One region of the Saccharopolyspora sp. NPDC045839 genome, then DNA from elsewhere that is predicted to be linked to it. Evidence: riboswitches for the same ligand, from Rfam matches in the RefSeq annotation. Region 1 holds a riboswitch; the other holds the start of a gene.
The links. A riboswitch is a leader RNA that binds a small molecule or an ion and turns the genes downstream of it on or off. The one in region 1 is predicted to bind cobalamin.
Positions count from the first base shown of each region.

Region 2: linked by a shared signal. The riboswitch ahead of AC07EQ_RS38560 (hypothetical protein) and the one ahead of cobN (cobaltochelatase subunit CobN) in region 1 are both predicted to bind cobalamin.

Region 1 is NZ_JBWKKH010000007.1:191,972-195,786, reverse strand. Features, by position in the region: gene cobN (cobaltochelatase subunit CobN) at 1-2,444, opposite strand, end outside; cobalamin riboswitch at 2,539-2,725, opposite strand; gene cobG (precorrin-3B synthase) at 2,812-3,815, shown strand, end outside.
Region 2 is NZ_JBWKKH010000044.1:65,642-69,456, forward strand. Features, by position in the region: gene AC07EQ_RS38555 (PLP-dependent cysteine synthase family protein) at 1-968, opposite strand, end outside; gene AC07EQ_RS38560 (hypothetical protein) at 965-1,636, opposite strand; cobalamin riboswitch at 2,007-2,179, opposite strand; gene AC07EQ_RS38565 (ABC transporter permease) at 2,319-3,140, opposite strand; gene AC07EQ_RS38570 (ABC transporter ATP-binding protein) at 3,100-3,815, opposite strand, start outside.

The DNA.
Region 1 (3,815 bases):
TCGACCGAGTAGAAGTTGCGGCCGGTGGGCAGGACGTTGACCAGCCCGCGCAGCGGCGACCCGCTGGGACCTGCGGGCACGTACCCGCCTTCGAGGGCGTGCAGCGTCGCGGTCATCTCGTCGGTCGTCGCGGCGAGCCGCGGCACCACCTCGGTCGCGGCGAACTCCAGCACCCGCACGACCGCGTCCTCGGCGCTGCCGAGGACCTCCCGGCAGACCTCCGGCGCCGAATCCGGGCTCCAGCCGCGGTCCTCCATCGCCTGGGCCAGGGCGTGCGCGCGGGTCTCGACGTCGTCGACCTGCTCCCGGGCCGCGCTGCCGTCCTCGGCGAGCCCGAGAGCTTCCCGCAAGCCGGGCAGCGCGGCGCTCTGCCCGCTCCACATCTGGCGCGCGCGCAGCATCGCGAGCACGAGGTTCACCCGGGCCTCGCCGGCCGGGGCGTCGCCGAGCACGTGCAGGCCGTCGCGGATCTGGGCGTCCTTGACCTCGCAGAGCCAGCCGTCGACGTGCAGTAGCATGTCGTCGAATTCCGCATCGTGCGGCCGTTCGTCGAGCCCGAGATCGTGGTCGAGCTTGGCGGCCTGCATCAGCGTCCAGATCTGGCTGCGGATCGCGGGCAGCTTCGCCGGGTCCATCGCGGAGATGTTGGCGTGCTCGTCGAGGAGCTGTTCCAGCCGGGCGATGTCGCCGTAGCTCTCCGCGCGGGCCATCGGCGGCACGAGGTGGTCGACCAGGGTGGCGTGCACCCGGCGCTTGGCCTGGGTGCCCTCGCCGGGGTCGTTGACCAGGAACGGGTAGATCAGCGGGAGGTCGGCGATCGCGGCGTCCGGGGCGCACGAGGCGGACATGCCCGCCGTCTTCCCCGGCAGCCATTCGAGGTTGCCGTGCTTGCCCAGGTGCACCATGGCGTGGGCGCCGAACTCGTCGATCAGCCAGCGGTAGGCCGCCAGGTAGTGGTGGCTCGGCGGCAGGTCCGGGTCGTGGTAGATCGCGATCGGGTTCTCGCCGAACCCGCGCGGCGGCTGCACCATGAGCACGACGTTGCCCGCGCGGACGGCGGCGAGCACGATCTCGCCTTCCGGGTCCTGGGAGCGGTCGACGAACAGCTCACCCGGCGGCGGTCCCCAGTGCTGCTCGATCGCGGTGCGCAGGTCCTCGGGCAGCGTCGCGAACCAGCTCGCGTACCGGCGCGCGGGGATGCGGACCGGGTTGCCGCTGAGCTGCTCCTCGGACAGCCAGTCGCGGTCCTGGCCACCGGCGGCGATCAGCGCGTGGATCAGCGCATCGCCGTCCTGGTCCGCGACGCCGGGCAGCGCGTCGGGGCCGTCCTCGGGGCCGATGTCGTAGCCCTGCTCGCGCAGCGCCCGCAGCAGGCGGACCGCGCTGACCGGCGTGTCCAGGCCGACGGCGTTGCCGATCCGGGAGTGCTTGGTCGGGTAGGCCGACAGCATCAGCGCCAGCCGCTTGTCCTGCGGCGGCACGTGCCGCAAAGTCGCGTGCCGGACCGCGATGCCGGCGACCCGGGCCGCCCGTTCGCGGTCGGCCACGTAGACCGGCAGCCCCTCGGCGTCGTTCTCCTTGAAGGAGAAGGGCACGGTGATCAGGCGGCCGTCGAACTCGGGCACGGCGACCTGCGTGGCCATGTCCAGCGGCGACAGGCCCTCGTCGTTGTCCTCCCAGGCCTCGCGGGAGCTGGTCAGGCACAGCCCCTGCAGGATCGGGATGTCGAGTTCGGCGAGTGCGCCGACGTCCCACGCCTCGTCGTCACCGCCGGCGGAGGCCGTGGCGGGCTTCGTGCCGCCCGCGGCGAGCACGGTGACGACCAGCGCGTCCGCCCGGCCGAGCTGTTCCAGCAGCTGCGGGTCGGGGGCCCGCAGGGAGGCGCAGAACAGCGGCAGGGCCTGGCCACCGGCGTCTTCGATGGCCTCGCACAGCGTGTTCGCGAACGCGGTGTTGCCCGCCATGTGGTGCGCGCGGTAGTAGAGCACGGCGACGGTCGGGCCCTCGGTGCGCCGCGGGGTCCGTTCCAGCACGCCCCAGGTCGGCGTCTCCGCCGGCGGTTCGAAGCCGTGCCCGGTGAGCAGGATCGTGTCGGACAGGAAGCGGTGCAGCTGAGCCAGGTTGTCCGGGCCGCCGTGGGCGAGGTAGCGGTGCGCCTCGGCGCACACCCCGCCCGGCACGGTGGAGCATTCCATCAGTTCCGCGTCCGGCGCCTGTTCGCCGCCGAGCACGATCACCGGGCGCGGGCCCGCGAGCAGCGCGTCCAGGCCCTCTTCCCAGGCCCGGCGGCCGCCGAGCAGCCGCACGACGACGAGGTCGACGTCCTCCAGCAGCGGGGGCAGGTCGTCCACGCCCAGCCGTGCCGGGTTGCCGAGCCGGTACTCGGCGTCGGCGGCCCGCGCGCTGAGCAGATCGGTGTCCGAAGTGGACAGAAGTAGGATCATGCGGATCGCTCCTCGGCGTGGCGGCCGGCGTCGCGGGACCTGGGCGCGCGTGCGCAGTGCATGACGGCACCTCCCTCGGGGTCCTCGCCCCGGTTCGTAGGTCGCGGCGACCGGAGTCTCCTGGCTCCCGGATCAGCGCTCGCTCCGTCTTCCCGTCCAGTTAGGACAGTGACTTCCCTGGAGTCCGCTCCCCGGTGACAGTGGCGGGACCGCGCCGGATTCGCACCGGCTTCCTCCACCGTCGCCGCTGAATGCTGCGACCACTCTTCGCAACGGGGCGATCTTACGTCAAGCGGCGCGGGCATGACGCACGTCGCACCGCGCTTGTTTTGCGTCCGCAACTACCTGGGTCCGTAGTATCAGCCGGGTGTTGCACAGAGCCAGACCAGAACGGGACGCGTGTCCCGGCGCGCTGCGGGTGCACGAGGCAGCCGACGGCGGACTGGCCCGCATCCGAGTCCCGGGCGGCGTGCTCACGCCGCCCCAGGCCCGGGCGATCGCGGCGGCCGCGGCGCTCGGCGACGGCGGCGCGGAGCTCACCTCGCGGGCGAACGTGCAGGTGCGCGGACTGCCCGCGGGAGCGGAGGAGGAACTCGCCGCCGGGCTACGGACGGCGGGGCTGCTGCCGTCGGCAACGCACGAGCGGGTCCGCAACATCATCGGCTCGCCCTCGGCGGACGGCCGCGAGCTGGTCGACGTGCGGGCGGTGGCCCGGGAACTCGACGCGGCGCTCTGCGCGACGCCATCGCTGGCGGAGCTGCCCGGACGCTTCCTGTTCGCCGTCGACGACGGCAGCGCGGACGTCATCTCGCTCGGCGCCGATGTCGGCCTGCTCGCGGAGCGCGCCGACACCCTGGCGCTGGTGCTCGCCGGCGTGGATTCCGGAGTGCGATCGACCCCGGACCAGGCCGCCGGCGTCGCCATCGCCGCGGCGGAGGCGTTCCTGGCGGAGAAGGCCGAGCAAGGGCGCTCGGCCTGGCGGCTGGCCGAACTCGACGATGGTGCGCGCCGGATCGCCGAACGCCTCGGCGCCGTCCCGGCCGGGCCACTGCCGGCGAACCAGCCGGCGACGCATTCGCAGGTCGGCGCGGTGGAACGGCCCGGCGGAACGGTCGCGGTGGTGGCCGGGGCACCACTGGGCCGCCTGTCGCGGGACCAGCTGGATATCATCACCGCCGCGTCCGACGCCGCGGGCGAACTTCGCCTGACGCCGTGGCGGACCGTCGTCCTGCCCGGCTTGCGGCCGGACGAAGCCGGTCGGTGGCTCTCCGGCCTCGGCGCGCACGGCCTGCTCGTCGATCCGTCCTCGGCCGGTGCCGGGGTGACCGCGTGCGCCGGTCGTCCCGGCTGTGCGAAGGCGCGGGCTGATGT
Region 2 (3,815 bases), on a different contig from region 1:
AGGCCGTGGTCGAGGTGGTACCCGTCGTCGTAGATCGTCCGCCAGTAGCGGTGCGGACCGTCCGGGAACACCGCGCACACGAGGTCCGAACCCAGCTCCGCGGCACACCATGACGCGGCCAGCGCGACGGCGCCGGTGCTCCACCCGCCGGTGACGAACGATCCGGCGGCGAGCCGACGGCACGCGTCCGCGGCCTCGGCGGGGCCGATGAGGTGCACCTCGTCGAAGATGTCGTAGGCGACGTTGCCGGGGTGGATGCTGCTGCCCAGCCCGCGCATCAGCCGGTGCGCGGCGCGCTGGCCGAACACGGTCGAGCCGATCGAGTCGACGCCCACGATCCGGACGTCCGGCCACCGCCGCCGGACCACCGATGCGATCCCGGCGCTGTGCCCGCCGGTGCCGACGCTGCACACCACCGCGTCCAGGTGCTCGAACTGGTGCGTGAGCTCCCGTCCCAGGGCGAGGTATCCGGCCGGGTTGTCCGGGTTGTTGTACTGATCGGGCCAGTAGGCGCCGGGCAGCTGCGCGAGCAGCTCGGCCACCCGGTCCCGCCGCGCCCGCTGCCAGCCGCCCGTGGGATGCGGCTGCTGCACGATCTCCACCCGTGCGCCGTGCGCGCGCAACAACGTCCTCGTCATGCCGTCGATCTCCCGGTCGGCCACCACCACGACCGGATGCCCGAGCGCCGAACCGACGCAGGCCAGGCCGATCGCGAGCGTTCCGCTGCTCGATTCGACGATCGCGGCGCCGGGCCGCAGCTCGCCGCGCCGCCGGGCGCCCTGGATCAGGGACAGAGCGGCCCGGGCCTTCATGCCGCCCGGGGCGAATCCTTCGAGCTTCGCCCAGAAACCGGGGTGGGGGTGGGCGAGCGGCGTTCCGATGCGCAGCACGGGGGTGTTGCCGATGAGTTCCAGCGCGGAACGGCACTTCGGGCCGCCGTCGGTCCAGGACGTCCAGGTGGCGGTCACGGCAGCTCGCCCGGGTCGGCGGTGTGCAGGTGGATCTCGGTGTGGCCGCCGGTCAGCCAGAAGAACGGGTACGGCTCCGCGGACAGCGCGTGCACTTCGGTGCCGACCATCTCGCGGAGCACCGCGCTCCCGGTCTGCGCGAACATCACCAGCGGCAGCCCGCGTTCGCGGCACAGCCCCGCGATCTCGTCGAACGTGCCGTTGCCGAGCACCATTCCGGAGGCCAGCACGGCCTGCGATCCGGCGATCGCTTCCCGGTGGTCCCGGACGATCGGCTCGCCCCACTCAGTGCGCCCGCCCTTCAGGTCGCAGGGAACCGGGCGAAGACCGCGCTCGAGGAGGGCGGCGAGCAGGGAGTTCACGACGCCGATCACCGCGACGCGACCGCCGGCCGGCGGAACGAGCCCGGCCACGGCGCGTGCGCGGGTCATCGACTTCGCCAGCGAGGTGCCCGGCGGGATGTGCACCGTGCGGGATCGCGGGTGCTCGTCGTGCGGGGTCAGCGACGCCAGGTAGGCGTCGAGCACGGCGACCCGGACGGCGGGTTCGGGATGCGCCAGCAGGTCGGCGACGGTGCTGCCCACCAGGTCGTGCATCGCCGGCGAGTCGAGCTCGCCGGGCTCCACGGCGCACGAGCCGACCGCGCTGCCGACCCGCACGCTGAGCACGGAATTGCGATAGCCGGCGGATCTTCCGACGTGGTGTGCACTTTGGACGGTCATGAAGGCGACGGAGGCGGTCGCGTTTGCCAGGCGTGCCTCGTCGGGGCGTGCCGGGTCCGCAGCGCGCACGCGTTCGATCTGCGAACGCAGCGCCGCATGCGTTGCGGGGCACGCGGAGTTGCCAGGGGGAAGCAAGGTGTCTCCACGCAGGTGTCAGCGGACGAACGGGACGTAGTTCGTGCTTCCTACCTGCTGGTTCGGCACGCCTTGCGGGATCGGGCCCGGTCGGGCCGGGTGTGGTGGCAGGGGTGGGTGGCGACGACGCGCGCGGCGCGGTGCTGCACCTTCAGTACCTCCTCCGGGGCTCCGCGACCCCGTACGAATCGGTACGACGGCGTCAGTCTCCTGACTCGTGGATCATCGCTACCCGCGCGCCTTCCCACCGCTAGGTGCGGCAGTGGCATCGGTGGCGGTAGCTCCCCATTCACAGTGGCGGGACCGTGCCGGATTCACACCGGCTTCCTGCGCGCCGTCGCATGAACATCGACGCTGACGCTTGCACCCGGCGGGCCGGGTGTCAAGACACCCCAGGCAAGATCACCTCGACGCCGGGGCGAACGCCTGTCCCTGCGGCCGCTCGTGTCGTCCTCAGTAGACGTTCGATCGCCGCTGATCACGCCATGTCCGCTCAGCGCGCCAAGCGCCCGAGCAGGGCTGCGGCGATGCCGATCATGACGCCGGCGGCGACGACCAGGACGCCGAAGTCCAGCGCCAGGTGCGCGGGCGTGCCGATCAGCAGTCCGCGCAGGGCGTCGACCTCGTAGCTGAGCGGGTTCGCGTAGTTGACCGCCTTCAGCCACCCCGGCATCAGGTCGACCGGGTACAGGGCGTTGGAGGCGAAGAACAGCGGCATGGTGATCGCCTGCCCGATGCCCATCAGCCGGTCCCGGGACAGCACCAGCCCGGCGATCGTGATGGACAGGCAGCAGAAGAAGACCGAACCGAGGACCACCACGGCGCCCATCGCGAGCAGGTTCACCGGGTTCGTGGTGAGGCCGACGCCGAGCAGCGCCGCCAGCACCAGCACCACGAGCGCCTGCACCAGCGCGCGCACCCCGGCGGCGAATGCCTTGCCGGTCACCAGGGCGACTCGCGGCGTGGGCGTGACCAGCAGCTTCGCCAGCACTCCCGCATCCCGCTCCCAGATGATCTGGATGCCGTAGAAGATCGCGATGAACAGCGCCGACTGCGCGAGGATGCCCGGCGCGAGGAAGTCGAGGTAGGGGACGTTCCCGGTGGGGATCGCGCGCAGCCCGGTGAACACCTGGCCGAAGATCAGCAGCCACAGCGCGGGCTGCACGGCCCTGGTGAGCAGCTCGGCCCGGTCGTGCCGCAGCTTCTGCAGCTCCACCAGGCACATCGCCGCCACCCGCGCCGCCACCAGGCCCGGCGGGCTGCGCCGCACCGGTTCAACCGAGGCGGCCGGAGGTGCGTCGAGTCGCGCGGACATCTCGCATCCCTTCTCCCGTTTCCTCGAAGGTGTCGTCGGTGATCGTCCGGAAGACGTCGTCCAGCGTGGCGTCCGGTCCCACGGCCGCCTTGAGCTCGGCGGGGGTTCCCCGCGCCCGGATCCGCCCGCGGTGCATCAGGGCGATCCGCTCGCAGTGCTGGTCGGCCTCGTCCATGTAGTGCGTCGTGACCAGCACGGTCATCCCGGTCTCGGCGCGGATCCGGGCGATCCGCTCCCACACGCCCTCCCGGCCGATGGGGTCCAGACCGATCGTCGGCTCGTCCAGCACCAGCAGCCTCGGCCCGCTGACCAGCGCCTGCGCGAGTTCGAGGCGGCGCACCATGCCGCCCGAGTAGGTGCCGGCCAAGCGTTCGGCGACGGTGGCGAGCCCGACGGCGCCCAACGCGGCGCGCACCGCGGAGCGCCGCTGCGCGCGCGGAACGTCGAAGAGGCGGGCGAACAGCGCGACGTTCTCCCGCCCGGTCAGCGCCCCGTCGGCCGAAAGCTGTTGCGGCACATAGCCGATCAGCCGACGCGCCGCCAGCTTGTGGCGTGCCGCGTCGACCCCGAAGATCTCGACCACGCCCGCCGCGGTGGGCAGCAGCGTGGTGATCGCCCGGATCGTGGTGGTCTTGCCCGCGCCGTTGGGACCCAGCAGCCCGAACACCTCGCCGG